4 regions of the Mesorhizobium sp. RCC_202 genome follow, and region 4 is predicted to be linked to each of the others. Evidence: riboswitches for the same ligand, from Rfam matches in the RefSeq annotation. Region 4 holds a riboswitch; each other region holds the start of a gene.
What was found. Region 4 has a riboswitch for cobalamin ahead of AB6802_RS07930 (CbtB domain-containing protein). Riboswitches for the same ligand answer to the same signal wherever they lie in the genome.
Positions count from the first base shown of each region.

Region 1: linked by a shared signal. The riboswitch ahead of AB6802_RS12585 (DUF1636 family protein) and the one ahead of AB6802_RS07930 (CbtB domain-containing protein) in region 4 are both predicted to bind cobalamin.
Region 2: linked by a shared signal. The riboswitch ahead of bluB (5,6-dimethylbenzimidazole synthase) and the one ahead of AB6802_RS07930 (CbtB domain-containing protein) in region 4 are both predicted to bind cobalamin.
Region 3: linked by a shared signal. The riboswitch ahead of AB6802_RS02485 (aromatic ring-hydroxylating dioxygenase subunit alpha) and the one ahead of AB6802_RS07930 (CbtB domain-containing protein) in region 4 are both predicted to bind cobalamin.

Region 1 covers NZ_JBFUPO010000004.1:506,794-510,999, forward strand. The annotation lists gene AB6802_RS12575 (cobaltochelatase subunit CobN) at 1-990, opposite strand, end outside; gene cobW (cobalamin biosynthesis protein CobW) at 1,013-2,050, opposite strand; gene AB6802_RS12585 (DUF1636 family protein) at 2,053-2,478, opposite strand; cobalamin riboswitch at 2,518-2,722, opposite strand; gene AB6802_RS12590 (winged helix-turn-helix domain-containing protein) at 2,751-3,950, opposite strand.
Region 2 covers NZ_JBFUPO010000008.1:103,730-107,935, reverse strand. The annotation lists gene AB6802_RS19305 (hypothetical protein) at 1-931, shown strand, start outside; gene bluB (5,6-dimethylbenzimidazole synthase) at 932-1,663, opposite strand; cobalamin riboswitch at 1,704-1,882, opposite strand; gene AB6802_RS19295 (histone deacetylase family protein) at 1,998-2,924, shown strand; gene AB6802_RS19290 (exodeoxyribonuclease VII small subunit) at 2,928-3,179, shown strand; gene AB6802_RS19285 (DUF2277 domain-containing protein) at 3,223-3,489, shown strand; gene AB6802_RS19280 (pirin family protein) at 3,499-4,206, shown strand, end outside.
Region 3 covers NZ_JBFUPO010000001.1:545,730-549,935, reverse strand. The annotation lists gene AB6802_RS02495 (PqqD family protein) at 1-155, opposite strand, end outside; gene AB6802_RS02490 (2Fe-2S iron-sulfur cluster-binding protein) at 309-1,403, opposite strand; gene AB6802_RS02485 (aromatic ring-hydroxylating dioxygenase subunit alpha) at 1,424-2,671, opposite strand; cobalamin riboswitch at 2,782-2,983, opposite strand; gene AB6802_RS02480 (DUF680 domain-containing protein) at 3,482-3,688, shown strand; gene AB6802_RS02475 (DUF680 domain-containing protein) at 3,758-3,961, shown strand; gene AB6802_RS02470 (DUF680 domain-containing protein) at 4,033-4,206, shown strand, end outside.
Region 4 covers NZ_JBFUPO010000003.1:137,015-141,220, forward strand. The annotation lists cobalamin riboswitch at 1-92, shown strand, start outside; gene AB6802_RS07915 (hypothetical protein) at 200-499, shown strand; gene AB6802_RS07920 (hypothetical protein) at 552-1,184, opposite strand; gene AB6802_RS07925 (CbtA family protein) at 1,192-1,932, opposite strand; gene AB6802_RS07930 (CbtB domain-containing protein) at 1,964-2,173, opposite strand; adenosylcobalamin (AdoCbl) riboswitch at 2,174-2,318, opposite strand; gene AB6802_RS07935 (histidine phosphatase family protein) at 2,415-2,984, shown strand; gene AB6802_RS07940 (hypothetical protein) at 3,178-4,170, shown strand.

The DNA of each region.
Region 1 (4,206 bases), on a different contig from region 4:
GAGGATACGGCCGTCGAGCTCCGGCAGCACAACATGCATGGCGAGATCGGCCGGCGCCAGGCCGCGCTGGTTGTTTTCCCAGACGTCGCGGCGGGTGGTGGCGACGATGACCTGGAAGACGGGCACGCCGGCGCGGTCGAACAGGGTTTCGACGCCGGGTTCGGCGCCTGAGGCGAAGGCGGTCGCGGTGATGATGACGGCCGGTTTCAGCGATGCGATGGCGTCCTCGACGAAGACCAGCGACGTCGGGTCTTTCAGGCTGGAGACGAAGATCGGGACTGGGGCCAGGCCGCACTGACGGAGCGCTTCGACGAGTGCGTCGATGGGCGCGACGTCCGCGGCGAGGAGCATCGAGCGATAGAAGAGGATGGGTACAATGGAGACGCTGACATTGTCGGCGTCGAGTTCGCCAACGCCCGATGGCTTTCCGACAACTCCCAGCCCCGGCTCATAATATCCCGACTTCGGCACCGCCACCGGTCCCGCCACCGACGCAGCCGATCCAGCCAAGCGCGCCAGCCGCTGCATCAGTGCGCTCATATTTGCCGGGCCGCCCTCGCGGAAATAGCCGAGCAAGGCGTCCAGCTCGGCGCGGGGCAGCGTCGAGGCCTCGATCAGCCTTTGATCCTCGTCATGGCTTTCACCGGGCAGCAGCACGAGCTTGATGCCGCGTTCGCGCGCCACCGCCGCGAGCTGGTCGCAGCCGTAGCGCCACCAGTCGTAGCCGCCCAGGATGCGGATAAGGATGACCTTGGCGTGGCGGGCGACGCTGTCGATCCATAGATCGACGGACATCGGATGGCGCAGGTCGCGCAGCGCCGCGAGCCGCATCGAGGGCAAGCGGGCGGCGTCGGCTTTCCATGCCACCGCCAGGCCGGCGAGGTCGCTGTCGGTGAAGGACAGGGCCAAGATATCCGCCGGCGTCTGCCGCAGATCGACCGGCTCGGCGAGATCGTCGAGCGAGGCGGAGCTGGTGGTCAGTATGTGCATTTCGCCCCTAGGTCGGTTGGCGTCAGCCGGCGAGTATAGCCTCGATCGCCGGGCGGTTCAGCCCCTTGAGGCCGATGACGACGAGACGCGAGCGGCGGTCGTCCTCGGCGGTCCAGGCGCGGTCATAGTAATGGTTGACGCGCTGGCCGACGGCCTGCAGCAAAAGCCGCATCGGCTTGCCGCCGACTTCGACGAAACCTTTGACGCGCAACACGTTTTCCTGTTCGGCGGCGGTGGCGACACGCTTTGCCAGCTCGTCCGGATTGGCGATCGACGGGATGTCGACGATGAAGGTGTCGAAATCGTCATGCTCGTGGTCGAACGCGCCGTCATGATGCGATTTGCGGTTCTCGATGTCGTCCTCGACGGCGAGGCCGAGACCGAGCAGCACCGAGGGATCGACCTTGCCATGCGATGTCGGCACGATCTTCACGGCGCGGGCGGAGTGTTCGCCAATGATGGCGTTGGCGCGGGCCGAGCCGGCGGCGTCCATCAGGTCGTTTTTCGAGAGAATGATGAGGTCGGCGCAAGCGATCTGGTCCTCGAAGACTTCCTCGACCGGGTCGTCGTGGTCGAGGCTATCGTCCTGGGCGCGCTGCGCCTGTAAAGCATCCATGTCGCTGGCGACGCGGCCTTCGGCGAGCGCCGGGCCATCGACCACGGCAATGACGCCGTCGACGGTCACCCGGCTCTTCACCGTCGGCCACTGGAATGCCTGGACCAGCGGCTTCGGCAAAGCGAGGCCGGAGGTCTCGATCAGGATGTGGTCGACCTTGGGGGTGAGCGCCAGGATCTGGTCGAGCGCCGGCACGAAATCGTCGGCCACGGTGCAGCAGATGCAGCCATTGGCCAGTTCGACGATGTTTTCCTCCGGGCAGGTGTCGATGCCGCAGCCTTTGAGGATTTCGCCGTCGATGCCGATGTCACCGAACTCGTTGACGATGATGGCGATGCGCTTGCCGCCGGCATTCTCCAGCAGATGACGGACCAGGGTCGTCTTGCCGGCGCCGAGGAAGCCGGTGACGACGGTGCAGGGAATACGGGAAACGGAAGCGCTCATGGTCAGTCCTTCAGCATGTCGAGGGGAGGGATGCGGGCAACAAGGCCGCGCTTGAGGGAATCGGGGCGGCCGCGCCAGGGGATCAGGCCATCCGTCGACGTGGCGAAGAGCTTTGCGCCGGCAACGAGGTCGGCGCCGCTGGTCGCGCTCAGGTCGCCGAAGACATAGCTCCAGCAGCCGTCGCGCAGGATCGCCGCGCTCAGCCGCCGCTTGCAATTGCCGAGGCATTCGACCGTGCGGATGCGGATGTTGTCATCGGCTGCGGCGCGGCGGGTGTCATCGGCCAGCAATTCGCCGGCGCGGGGGTGGGCATCGGAGCCGGCCTCATTGCGGCAGGAAGCGCAGACGATGACCGTCACGCCGGCCAAAGCGTCGCCCTCGGACGAATTATCCGCTGGGCCAGCCGAAAAACTGCCGTTGTGGTCCAAAAAGCCGGGCTCCTTGCCCGGAAACCCGCCGGGCGATCGGATTGTTCTGTCGCAGACGGCAGGTCTCCTGGCTCGCGGATCATCGCCTTGGTTGGCCGCCTTCCCGGGAATTCCCAGTGGCTTTCGGCCTTGGCTCATCGCTTACAGTTGCGGGGACAGCCGCGGATTTGGGTTTTTGTCCCGCACCGCATTCCCTCTTGGCCCTTGCCGTTGCGGGCAAGGGACCGTCTGGAGGGATTTAGGCTTTTGCAGGCAGCGGTGTCAACGCGCGGTTACGACGCTGAAAGGTCGGCCAGTGGCTGCCCGAGGTCGCCCGCTGGCGTCACTTCGATGTGCTCCAAGCCGAGCCAGGCCTGCATCTGCTTCAATTCCTCGAAAAGCTGGGCGGCTGTCTCCGGCGGCGCTTCAGGCTCGGCATAGGCGGCATGGACGCGCAGCACACCCGCTGGACGGTCGGCTTTGAGGTCGACGCGGGCGACGATCGTGTCGCCGAGCAGGAAAGGCAGCACGTAATAGCCGTATTGGCGCTTGTCGGCAGGCGTGTAGATTTCGATGCGATAGCGGAAATTGAAAAGCCGCTCCGAGCGCGACCGTTCGAAAACGACGGGATCGAACGGCGCAAGCAAGGCGCGCGCCTCGATGCGGCGGGGAAAACGGGCGTCCTTGTGCAGATAAGCGGTCCTGTCCCAGCCTTCGACGCTTACGGGCAGCAACTCGCCCATTTCGACCAGTTCCTCGATGCGGTCCTTGGTGTCGCCGGGCGCCAGGCGAAAATAGTCGCGCAGGTCGCCATAGGTGGCGATGCCGTGGGCGCGGGCGGAAATGCGCAGCAATTCGCGGTGCGCGTCCTCGACGGAGGGGACAGGCAGGTCGAGCACGGCCTGCGGCAAAACGCGCGCCGGCAAGTCGTAATAGCGCTCGAAGCCGCGCCGGTAGGCGGTGGTGATGCGGCCAGCCCAGAACAGCCATTCGAAAGCGTGCTTGGCCTCGCTCCAGCCCCACCAGCCGCCGTTGCCCTTGTGGCCTTCTATGTCGGAAGCAGCGGTCGGCCCGCGTTCGGCGACTTGCTTATAGATTTCATCGATCATCCCGGTCCGCTCGCGTCCCCATTTGGCGAGGCCGAGATACATTTCGCCGCCCTGTTCGGCGCGCTGCATGCGCCAGCGCATCAGCGGCCAGGTCTCGACCGGCAGGAAGGACGCTTCATGCGCCCAGTATTCGAACACGGTGCGCTTGCGGGTGACGGCGGCGTTGTCGAGCAGCGCGAGCGGATAGGGGCCAAGGCGCGAATAGAGCGGCATATAGTGCGCGCGCACCACGGCGCTGACGGAATCGATCTGCAGCAAGCCGGTGCGGGAAAGCACGCGGGCAAGGTGTCGCCGATCGGGTGTGCCGCCGGGCCGCGGGTCGGTGAAACCCTGCGCGCCGAGCGCGATGCGCCGGGCCATAGGAAGCGAAATCTTGTCCTTCATCGAGGCGACCTTGCCCTGATCGTTTGCCGGATTTTTAGCCGGTGATTCCGGTGATGCTAGCAGGCAAATGGCGGGAGATGTGTCAGGAGACAGAAGTGGAGTAAAAAGAGAAGGAAATCAAACAGGAGCGGATCGGACCAGTTTCCTCCGATATGGCGTCCAGGGCGGTAATTTGAACAAGGTTTGACTTGCTTCGCTGAAACCGCTGCGCTAACCCTCGCCGCGTTGCAGCATGGGCCTCCTAAAACGGTTCAGC
Region 2 (4,206 bases), on a different contig from region 4:
GTTCATCGTCTTCCGCATGATCGTCTATTTCGGCATCACGATTGCCTACATCATGGCGACCGGCACGGGCGCCAGCGTCGGCTATGGCGTCGGCCACATCTCCACCGATCCTGACGGTCCGGCGTCGTTTGCGCTATGGGGCGGCGTTGTCGGCTTCGGCATCGTCTCGATCGCCGTCTACTGGATCCGAGAATACATCCTCTATGTGCTCAAGGCCGGCCACATCGCCGTCATGGTCCACCTGATCGACGGCCACGATGTGCCCGACGGCCAGGGCCAGATCGCCTATGCCAAGGAAGTGGTGACCCAGCGTTTTGCCGAGGCCAACATCCTTTTCGTCGTCGACCAGCTGGTCAAGGGCGCCATCCGCGCCATCACCGGCCTGATCGGCGGCATCGCCGCCTTCCTGCCCATTCCGGGCTTGAGCGGCCTGGTCAGCTTCATCAACACCGTCATCCGTCTGTCGCTGACCTATGTCGACGAGATCATCCTCGGCTACAACATTCGCATCAATTCGAACTCGCCTTTCGAGACGGCGCGGCAAGGTGTCGTGCTTTACGCGCAGAACGGCAAGCACATGGTCAAGAACGCAGTCTGGCTGGCGGTGATCATGTGGGGCCTGTCCTTCGTTATCTTCCTGTTGATGCTGGCGCCGGCCGCCGCGATCCTCTGGGTGATGCCGGGACAACTCGCCGGCTGGGCCTTCGTGCTGGCCATCGTCTTTGCCTGGGCCTTCAAGGCGGCTTTCATCGAGCCGTTCGCAATCGCCTCGCTGATGCAGGTCTATTTCGACGCCATCGAGGGCCAGACCCCCAATCCGGAATGGGACCGCCACCTGGCAGAGGCATCGTCGAAATTCCGGGAATTGCGCGACAAGGCGCTCGGCTCTTTCGGCGGCGGCTCGCGCTGGGATACGCCCCGGGCCGCTTGATCAGCTCTTTGGAGCGCCGCCAAGTCTTGCAATCGCCGATTTGAGCGGCGCCTCGCCGGCGCCGCGAAACGTCTCGCTCATCACCAGTTCCGACAAGGCCAGGCGCTTGCCCCAGCCATGCGTTTCGAGATCCGGCTTCGGCGCGAATTCCGAGACGCGGCCGACGCAGAGATAAGCGATCGGCGTGACATGTTCGGGGATCGACAGAAGCTGCTTCAGCGCCTCCGTCTCGATGATGCTGACCCAGCCGACGCCGACACCTTCCGCGCGCGCCGCCAGCCAGAAATTCTGCACGGCGCAGACGGTACTGTAGAGGTCCATCTCCGGATTGTGCCAGCGCCCGAGCGGCGAGTCCTTCGAACGCTGCCGGTCGCAGGTGATGCACAGATTGAGCGCGCTCTCGCAGATGCCTTCGAGTTTCAGCTTGCGGTAGAGCGCCTGCCGCTCCGCCTCGATCGCCGGCAGTTCCTGTTCGCGCGCGGCAAGGAAAAGATCGCACACCTGTCGCCGTCTGGTCGCGTCGCGGATGACGATGAAATTCCACGGCTGCATGTAGCCTACCGATGGCGCATGGTGGGCGGCGGTGAGCAGCCGCGCCAGCACGCCATCGTCGAGATCGTCGCTAACGAAATGGCTGCGCACGTCACGCCTGGTGAACATCGCCCGGTAGACAGCGTCGCGCGCCAATTGGTCAAAGTCATCGCCGCCGATGGCGGGCGCAAGTGCTTGCATCGCTTTTCCCCTGCGATAAGCAGCCCCCGCCTGACCAAGCGGGTGACCATGTCTGCCAGGCCGGTCTTCTGGCTCGGGATCGACCCGCGTCCGGCGCCTTCCCGTCAACGACAGTGGCGTTTGCCGGCGCGGTCCCCCTCACAGCGTTGGGCACGCCACGGAATGAAACCGTGTTCCCGATTCTCCCGCGTCGCGGGCACCAGGCAGCGATGCGACCTTAGCGTGAACCAAGCGCCGCGCCAATGCCGTCAGCGACACGGCAAGGCGCGATTGTCCCCAGCCATTCGGCATTCAAACATGGCCATCGCGGCCTTGGGCCCCTAGATTAGAGGCCATGGCTACACGTCTCTACACGCATCCGATCTTTCTCGAACACATCACGCCGCCCGGCCACCCCGAGCGTCCCGACCGTCTGCGCGCCATCGAGCGCGTGCTGGACGACGAGGCGTTTTCGGCGCTCGACCGCGTCGAGGCGCCGGAAGGCGACGAGGCGACGATCCTTTACGCGCATCCCGAGGATCACGTTGAGCGTGTCCGCGCCGCGATCCCCGAGAGCGGCATCGCCCCGATCGACGCCGATACCAGCGCCAGCCCGAAGAGCTGGCAGGCCGCGGTGACGGCGATCGGCGCCGCCAACGCGGCTGTCGACGATGTCTTCGAGGGCCGCGCGGCAAACGTCTTCGTTGCCGCCCGCCCGCCTGGACACCATGCCGAAAAGGCCACGGCGATGGGCTTTTGCCTGTTCAACACGGCGGCCATCGCCGCGCGCTATGCGCAGAAGAAGCATCAGGCCGAGCGCGTCGCCATCGTCGACTGGGACGTCCACCACGGCAACGGCACGCAGGACATCTTCTGGGACGATCCGTCGGTGCTCTATTGCTCGACGCATCAGATGCCGCTTTATCCGGGCACCGGCGCCAGGAGCGAGACCGGCGCCGGCAACATCGTCAACGCGCCGCTGGCGCCGCGCACCGGCAGCGATTTGTTCCGCGACGCCTTCCTGTCGCGCGTGCTGCCCTCGATCGACGCCTTTGCGCCGGATCTGATCATCATTTCCGCCGGTTTCGATGCGCACCATCGTGACCCGCTGGCCGAGATCAACCTGACAGAGGACGATTTCGACTGGGCGACCGGCCAGTTGATGGAACGCGCCGGCCGCCACAGCGGCAACCGGCTCGTCAGCCTGCTCGAAGGCGGCTACGATCTGCAAGGACTGGCATTTTCAGTCGCTGCCCATGTCGGGCGGCTGATGAAGGGATAAAGTATGGCTGTCGAAGGCAATGAGGACGTCAAGGCGATGAGCTTCGAACAGGCGCTCGACGCGCTGGAGAAGATCGTCGATGATCTGGAGCGCGGCGACGTTCCGCTCGACCAGTCGATCAAGATCTATGAGCGCGGTGAAGCGCTGAAGGCCCATTGCGACCGGTTGCTGAAGGCCGCCGAGGACAAGGTCGAGAAGATCAGGCTGTCGCGCGACGGCAAGCCGGTGGGGACGGAGCCGCTCGACGCCGAGTAAATGAAGCAGGTCGGGCAGAGAAAGCAGGTAAGGAGTTCAAGCTATGTGCCGCAACATCAAGACCCTGGCCAATTTCGAACCGCCGGCGACCAATGACGAAGTGCATGACGCCGCACTGCAGTTCGTGCGCAAGCTGAGCGGATCGACCAAACCCTCAAAACGCAACGAGCACGCCTTCCATCATGCCGTCGAGGCGATCGCGGCCGTTGCTCGCGAATTGCTCGATTCGCTCGAGACCAACCAGGAACCACGCAACCGCGAGGAAGAGGCGGCCAAGGCGAAAGCCAGGTCGGCGCTGCGCTTCGCCTGAGAGGTCGATATGAGCTTCTTTCCTGGAAACGATCCCGAGCCCGGCGATGCCTTCGCCTGCGATCAGATCGAATTGATGGTCATCCCCAACGCCAAGGACATTGGCGGCTTCGAGGTGCGCCGCGCATTGCCGACGGCAAGACGCCGGCTGGTCGGGCCGTTCATCTTCTTCGACCGCATGGGTCCGGCCATCCTGCGCGCCGGCCAGGCGCTGGATGTGCGCCCGCATCCGCACATCGGGCTGTCCACCGTCACCTATCTGTTCGACGGCAAGATCAGGCATAGCGATTCGCTCGGCACCGAAATGGTGATCGCGCCGGGCGACGTGAATTTGATGACCGCGGGGCGTGGCATCGTGCATTCCGAGCGTACGCCTGACGAGTTGCGCGGGGCGCCGATGTCGATCTCCGGCCTGCAGACCTGGCTGGCGCTGCCCGACGGCAAGGAAGAGGTTGCTCCGCTGTTCGAGAACACCGCGGCGATCCGCTTGCCGGAAATCGACGCCGAAGGCGTCAGCGGTCGCGTGGTGATCGGCGAATTCTCCGGTCTGCGCTCACCGGTCGCGACCGCATCGGACACGCTCTATGCCGATCTCATGCTGGCGGGCGGCGCCAGCGTGAAAATCCCGGCGGATGCCGAGGAGCGCGCCATCTATACGCTCGAAGGCGAGGTCTCGATCGCCGGCGACCGCTTCCCGGCCGAGCGGCTTCTGGTGTTC
Region 3 (4,206 bases), on a different contig from region 4:
CCGACCCCCGAGGACAATGCCTGCCAGACCGCGCTGCCGGAGTCGGAAAAGCCGAAATATTTTCCGTTGGAAAGATCGAGCACGACAGCTTCGCCATCGAAGGATTCGAAGACGATATCCTTGCTCGCAACCGCATAGACATCAAAACGATGCATGTCCTGACCCCGCTCCGCAAACCCAGCCCGGACGCGCTGGTTGCCGCCTATCCCTCGATAACGCCTGTAAACTTTCGGGCGTCCACTGGCAAGGTGATAGCCATTCACGTGTTGCTGACGATCTGCGGGATCAAGTTCCTGGTTTGGTACGCGTCAGGCCTCGATCTCCAGCGCCGACAATGGCTTCGAGCAGCAGGCGAGGATGAAGCCGTCATCGATCTCGTGGTCGAGGATGCCGCCATTGTGGCTCATCTCGACATCGCCCGACACCTTCTTCACCTTGCAGGTGCCGCAAAGGCCGAACTCGCAAGCCGCCGGTATGCGCACACCCGAGGCGCGCGCCGTCTGCAGTACGGTCTGGCCGGCAACGCATTCGGCATCGACGCCCGACAGCGCGAAGCGGACGGGCGTCACCGCCTCGACCGGCGCGCTTTCGCCATCCGGTGACGCGAATGGCGGCGGGATTTCCTCGACGACCGGCGCCGCGAAACTCTCCTGGTGGAAGCGGCTCATATCGAAACCCGAGGCTTCCAGCATCTGGCGCACCGCACGCATGAACGGATCGGGGCCACAGCAGAAGACTTCCCGCTCGCGGAAATCGGGGGCAAGCAGCGGCAGCCTGATAGCGTCGATGCGTCCCATATGGCCGAACCAGCCCTCGCGGCTCGACCGTTCCTCGATCATGAACCCGAGCGACAGGCCGGGCATGCGGGTGCCGAGTAGCTCGAGCTCCTTGCGGAAGATGATCTCTTCTGGCCGCCGCGCGCAATTGACGAAGCCGACATCGGTCCATGGCGCACAGTCATTCAGCCAGCGCAGCATCGACATCATCGGCGTGATGCCGGATCCGGCCGAAATGAGCAGATATTTCGCGGCCGGATGACTGTGCAGGGAGAAATCGCCCGCCGGTCCGTAGGCCTTTACCCGCGCGCCGGGTTTCAGATTGTCGAACATCCAGCGCGTGCCGATGCTCCCCGTTTGCGCCTTCACTGTCACCGCGATCGAGAACGGCCGCGACGGTGACGACGACAGCGTGTAGGTGCGCATCAGCGGCCCGTCGGCCACTGGCAATTCCAGCGTGATGAACTGGCCGGGCTTGTAGCGGAACCATGTCTGGTTGTCGGAACGGAAAGTGAAGGTTTTTACGTCGGACGCCTCGTCGCTGACGCCGATCACCTCCAGCATCTGCAGCCGGTCGTTCCAGGGCGTCATCTCGTCGAGATGGCGGTAGAGGCCAAGTTCGGTCATGGCGTTCATCCTCTCGGCCCTCAGGCGACGCTGCGCAGCGCCGGCCGGCCGTCTTCAGCAAGCCGCGGCCCGATGAAACGCGCATACCAGTCGACAAACTGGATCACGCCGCCCTCATGCAGCTCCGAATACGGACCCGGCTCATAGGCCGGCGACAGGATGCCGAAAGCATTCTCCTCGACGATGCGGCGGTCCTGATCGTTGGTTTCGGTCCATACATGGGTGAGTTCGGCAAGGTCGTAGTCGACGCCTTCGACCGCGTCCTTGTGCACCAGCCATTTCGTTGTCACCGCCGTTTCGGTGGCGCTGATCGGCAGCACGCGGAAGGTCACCGCATGATCGATGAGGATGTGGTTCCAGGTCGTCGGGTAGTGGTAGTGCATCAGCGTGCCGATGCGGTCTGCATTGACATCGAGCGATAGGTTCTTCCGGACGGCGCGTTTTCCCGTCATGGTGTAGCTCACGGCGTCGCGCAGCAGCGGCGCGCGGGTGGCGCGATACTGGCCGGCCGGGTCGATGCGGAATTTGCTCGGCAGTCCTGCCGCCTCGCATTTCGCCCAGTGGGCGACCATTTCCGGATCGCTCTCGGCGCCGTTGACGCCGGTCACCGTCGGGGCTTCCGGGAAAGTCTTGCACAGTTCGGGATGGTTGCCGGCGCAGTGATAGCACTCGCGGTTGTTTTCCCAGACCAGCTTCCAGTTGCCTTTCTCGATGATCGTGCTCTCGAAGGCGATCTTGGTCTCGGCAAGGCGATGCGGCGCAAGGTATGGCTCGATCATGGCGCGCGTCGGGACGAAGTCGGCCGGTTCCTTTGCCAGGCAGATAAAAATGTAGCCGGCCACACTTTCGCAGGCGATCGGCTTCAATGCGAACTGGCTCTTGTCGAAGCCGTCCGCCATCTGGCGGGCGAACAGCAAACGCCCGTCGAGTTCATAGGTCCACTGATGATAGGGGCATACCAGCTTCGCCGCCGTGCCTTTGTCGGTGTTGCAGACGCGGCTGCCGCGATGGCGGCAGGAATTGTGGAAGGCGTTGATGTTGCCCTTCTGGTCGCGCACCAGCACGATCGGATAATCGCCGATCTGCGCGGTGATGAAGCTGCCCGGCTTCGGCAGCTCGCAATCATGGCCGATGAACAGCCAGTCGCGGTACCAGATCAGCTCCATGTCGAGCTTGAAGAAGTCGGTGTCGGTGTAGAAAGGCTGTTCCAGCGAATAGCCGGGCTTGCGGCCCTGCAGGAGCCTCAGCATGTCATTGCGCGCATCCATGTCCTGTCCTCATCATCAAGGACTGAACTGGTGGAGATGGAGAAGAAGGGCGACCGCCGGCAAAAAAACCGGCACGCGCCATCCGCCTCTTGATCGCCCACCGCGATCAGTCGAGTTCAAATGTCTCGGGCTGGTTTCCGGGCTCTGGAGTTGCCCTTGCGGGCGATCGCGACACCTTCCCAGGCCAATGGCCCAGTGGTCTCCCGTTGCGATTTCACTCCACCACCGTTGCGGGGGCAGCGCCGGAATTCGACCGGCTTCCCAATTCTCCGCTCCGTCACGACGAAGGGCACCTGAGATGAGATCATCTAACCACGACACGCCATGGTCCCGCCGGTATGAAAACGACATCGCATCCATGCGGCGCGACACGGCTACCGGCTTGTCGTGCCGATATTCGGTTCAGCGATCAGGCAAGCGAATCGCCGCTCTGAAATGACGTCGCGCCGATCGGTAACCGGCTTCAAAGTGGTTAATAGTATCGAAAAGTGACTATTAGGAGGTTCTAAAATCGAACCGAACGGTTCGTTTCTGTTGACGGTGCGTGCAGGACGGGGTGAACGTTGGCACCCTGACACACTTGGTGAGCTAAATGAGTGATCCGTGTAACCTATTGGATTAATTACATAAAGATGTGATGTTGGGCATGCTTAGGAAAATTACAAGACGTAGATTCTTGGTCCAGATGGAAAAACTTCGTGATTGGAATCCGGCAATCGGGTCACCCACATCGGGGCTGTCCGAACGACGCGATTTCATTCCCAAGACACGCCGCTAGACGGACTGAATAAAGATACTGGAGTAGCAAAAATGAAAAAGATTGTTCTCACTGCCGCCGCCCTTCTGGCAATTTCCGGCAGCGCCTTCGCTGGTAGCGACAACTACGGTTCGCAGGCTGCCAATCCGCCGGCCGTTTCGGTTGACTCGTCCTACACCGCATCGGTTCGTAACGCCGTGCCGGCCACGCAGGTACCCGTCAAGACGGGCGCCGACCACAACCTTTTCGGCAACAACTAACAGCCGACTTTGAACCGGCGGCGGGTTGCCCGCCGCCTCGGTCGGATCAGAAAATTTAGGAGCACTAAAATGAACAAGATCATTCTCGCCGCCGCCGCCCTTTTGGCCGTTTCCGGCAGCGCTTTCGCCGGCAGCGATAACTACGGTTCCAACGGCGCCAACCAGCCGGCCGTCGCGGTCGACTCGTCTTACACGGCCTCGGTCAAGTCCGAGCCGGCTGCTCAGAAGCCCGTCATCACGGGCGCTGATCACAATCTCTTCGGCAACAACTAACAGCCGAATCTGGGCTGGCGGCGGGTCTGCCCGCCGTCTCGGTCCAATCAAGGAATTCAGGAGTTACTAAAATGAAGAAGATCATTCTCGCCACGGTGGCCGTTCTGGCCGTTTCGGGTTCGGCTTTTGCTGGCAGCGACAACTACGGCAACAGCGGCGCCAACCAGCCGGCTCCCGCCGTCGACACCACGCGTACATCGTCGATCGACACGGACTCGACGGTCTACAAGTTGCTGAACTCGTCG
Region 4 (4,206 bases):
CCACTGGGTGACAAGCCTGGGAAGGTGTCGGGACAGGTCCCGCAACGGACAGCTTCGGAGCCCGGAAACCAGCCTCGAGCAGAGTTGAACTCGACTGATCGCGGTGGGCGGTCAAGAGGCGGATACGGATCGGCCTCAGTGCCGCCCGTGACTTTCCTCCATCACCACCAGGTTCAGTCCTTGCGAAAGAAGGACGAACATGGATTCGCACAATGAAATACCCGGGCTCGCGCCCGGCAGGCCGGAACGCCCGCGCAGGATGCGCCGGGCCAACGCGGCGACGATGCGCGCCGTTTCGCCATTGCCGCCGCCGGAAGAAGTGTTCGCCGACTGGCTGCTGTCGGTGCCGCATGAGGCCGATCTGGAAGCGGCGGCGCTGAGCAAGGTCGCGCTGATCGACCGCTGCGGCTCGCTGCATCCCGACGTGCAGCGGCTGCGCACCTTACTGGCCGTCGTCGCCGGCACCAGCGCCGGGCCGACGCGCGTCCGCAATCTCTGAAATTCCCGACGCGGTGGCGCCGCTGGTAGGCCCTGGGCTGGCCGGCCGTCGCTCAGACCGCGCGCGTGCGCGATAAGGGCGAACCGAAAATCGACCACCCGGTGGCGATGAGCGCTGCGCCCATGGCGATCAGCACGGCAAGGCTCGGCAGGTGGAAGACCATGTCGCTCCAGCGTGGCTCGATGATCCCGCCGGTGCTGAAGCTCTCGCCGCTGAACTGGCACAGGATCCAGGAGGCGCCGCTGCGCACCATGTCGGCGTCGATGTCGGAGATCAGCGCCTTGGCGTCGCGCTCGGCGGCGGGCATCGTCGCCATATAGGCGAGCAGCGCCTTGGCGGTGGCGAGATAAGCGTGGCTGCACTCGTTGAACGGGCTCTGCTCGTCGCCGAGGCTGCCCGGCATCAGGCCCCACAGGCAATAGGTGAATTGCAGATTGCCGTGATTGTAGAGCCGCCGGAAGGTCGGGTCGGTCACGGTCTGCGCTCGCGCCAGCGCGAGGATGTCGCTGCGATAACGCGCGATCACCGCCATCTGGCCATGCGTCAGGCTGGGGATCTGGATGCCGGGAGGAGGCGGCGCCGAGGAACCGCTATGGGCTTGCGCCGGCGAAACAGCCGCAAGCGAGGGCCAGACCGTTAAAAACAAAACGGCCGCCAGGGCGCGAAACCATGGCGGCCGATACATCGGGATATCAGGCGTAGCGGCGCGCGGCGCCGCCTTGCTTGCCGGCCGAAAGCTGACGCTCGGCGACGGCCCCGAAGACAAGTCCGACCACGGCCCACAGGATGAGCTGGATGCCGAGCGACGCGATGCGGAACTGCCACAGCACGATCGCCGAGAAGTTCTCCGGCACCTCGTTGATGTCGGGAAGGGCCGCCTTGACCAGCATGAAGACGACGAGGAAGGCGAGCGCCGCGACGATCGAAGCGTTCCAACCGCCGAGCCGGCTCCACAGCCGCTGCGCCAGGCCGACCGCGGCCACCATGGCCGCGATCGAGATCGCGATCATGATGAAGAACAATTCCGTCCGGTAGGCAATCGTTTCGGGGTTGCCGACCGCCGGCGGGTTGGCCGGGTATTTGAGCTGAGGCACCACGATCACGGCGAGGAAGCCGAGCACGGCCAGCAATGCCGAGGTGCCGCGCGGGCCGAGCGAGCCCAGCCGTCCGTTGGCGTAGGCGAAGACCAGCGAGAACAACCCGCCAAGCGCCGCGCCATAGATCAGCACGCCGGTGGCAAGGCCGATGCCCGCCTGCGTCGGCCGGCTGACCAGTTCTTCTTCGGGCGCCTCGTTGGCGGCCTTGGCCTGCGATTCTTCGAAGGCGATGGCTTTGTCGACTTGCGGCTCGCCATAGACGCGCGCGAAGGCAAACGCGATCAGCCCCGCGACAAGCCCGACGAGCATGCCGCGCAGCAAAAGTTTTCCAACCATGTCAAATCCCCTTCAGCGATGCTGAACCGCTTTAGTGGCAGGGGAAGCCGAGCAGGTGGCGGCCGTCATGCACGAATTCGTGCACATACATGCCGCGGATCAGCGATGTCGCGCCTTCTTCCGCGCCGACGAAGTAGATCGCCAGCATCAAGAGCAGCCCGCCGAAGATGGCCCAGGGCAGAAGTTCGCGGACCGGAATTGGCGTTGCGCCGTAACCGGGTGCGAAAGTGGTGTTGGACATATTGACCTCCCCTGGGATCCTGCGTCCCGTTGATCGACAAATGGCTACGAGACAAGGCCTGACTTTCGGCTTTCGCCGATCACAGTGGCGCGACCGTGCCGGATTCGCACCGGCTTCCAATCTCGTATCACACTAAAACACTTGTCAGCACTTCGTTCGCCTGTCAACGACATGTGCTGTCGGCACGGCTTCGTGAGCCCGAATTTCACTGGTCCACGCCTATCCACAGAGGCTTTTTCGCATGGTCGCACGCCTGACGATGATCGCAAGCGGCGCTACGCCCGGCATGCGCAAGGGCCGTTTCCCGAACGACGAGGCGCTGGAGCCACAAGCCGTGGAGCGCGCCCGGACGATGGCCGCTTCGCTTCGCCGCGCCGACCGCGTCTGGACGAGCCCCGCGCTTGCCGCCCGGCAGACGGCGCAAGCGCTTGGCCTCCAGGCGGGCGTCGAGCCCCTGCTTGCCGAACAGGATTTTGCCCGCTGGGCAGGCCGGAGCTTCGAGGAAGTCCAGGCCGAGAACCCCGATGGCATGGCGGCGTGGTTTGCCGACCCGGACGCGGCACCGCATGGCGGCGAAACGCTCAGTGCCGTGGCGCAACGTGGCGCCGCGCTGGTCGAGCGTCTGGCCGGCGAGGGCGGTCACACCATCGCGGTGACCCATGCGGTGGTGATCCGCGCGGCCATCGTCCATGTCCTGGGCGCGCCGTCGTCGTCGGTGTGGAAGATCGACATCGAGCCGCTGTCGCTCACCGATTTACGCAGCGACGGCCGCCGCTGGGTCTTGCGCGCGAGCGGGATCGTCGCCGGCTGAACGAAACAATTGCCGCGAAGTGTGAAATACTTCTCAGTTGACAATTCAATGATGCCTATAGGTTTTCCTCTAAGGTTAGGTTATCCTTATTGAGAGGGTAAAAATACAATAATTGCCGGGGGGCTGGCCTGTGAAGCGATTCCTTTGGATTCGTTCGCTTTTCATTGTTTTCATGGCCGCGCTTCAAGGCTGCATGGCCGATCCGACAAAGCACTATGTCGGCGTTCCGCCGGTCATCGATGCGGCAAGCGTCGAGCAGTCGAGCAATCGCATCAGCCGGATCATGAATGCCCTGGCGCGCGATACTGGCGGCGGCACCTATTATGACCTGACCGAAGCTGGGTTCAACTATGTCGACGATCGCTGCATGGAGTATTTCAGCGAGCTCTACTACCTGGATCGCCGCCGCGAAGCGACGAAGGCCGGCCTCGGCGCTTTCAGCCAGACCACCAACGCCATTCTCGCGGCGACAGGCGCCTCGAGCCTTTCGATGGTCGCCGTGACGCAGGCCTTCGGGCTCGCTTCCAACCTCACCGACATCGCCGCCGGCACCTATCTCTACCAGCTGCCGCCCGCCACGACGCTGACCTTCGTGCGCAAGCTGCAGGGCGCCTATCGCGACGCGGTTGCCGCCAAGGCCAGCCAGATCGACACACCGACCGCCTCGTACCATCTGATCCAGGACTATCTCTCTTTGTGCCTGCCGCCGGTGATCGAGGCGAAGCTCGTCGAGCATGTGGCGGACGCGGCGGCGACCCCGGTCAAGGGCGGCTCGATCTCGAACATCGAGATCGACGTGAGGACCAACTCCCCGTTGCCGCGCAAGCCGGAAATCATCCAGGAAGTGCGCCAGCCCGCCAAGCCCGTAATCAAGCGTGTAGTGGAGCAGACCAATACGATCGGGTCCTTTGAGCCGAAGCTAAGCCATGTTCGCGTGGCAAGCATCCAGCGCGCGCTCTGCGTCTCGCCGGCCGACGGTATCCTCAATGACGCCACGCGGGCGGCGGTCGACGAATTCTTCCGCGGCGTTCAGCAGGGCGCCAGTGGCGTTACCTATCCCAGCGCACGCCAGAATGGCATCCGCAGTGTGCACGATGCGATGCTGCTGAAAGCGGAAAAGACAGTGGGAACCTGTGTTCCGTCACGTGACACCAGCGCCTTTGAAATCGGCAGACAGTTTATGTGACCGGCTTCGTGCCGATCGCCTGAAATTTGAGACACG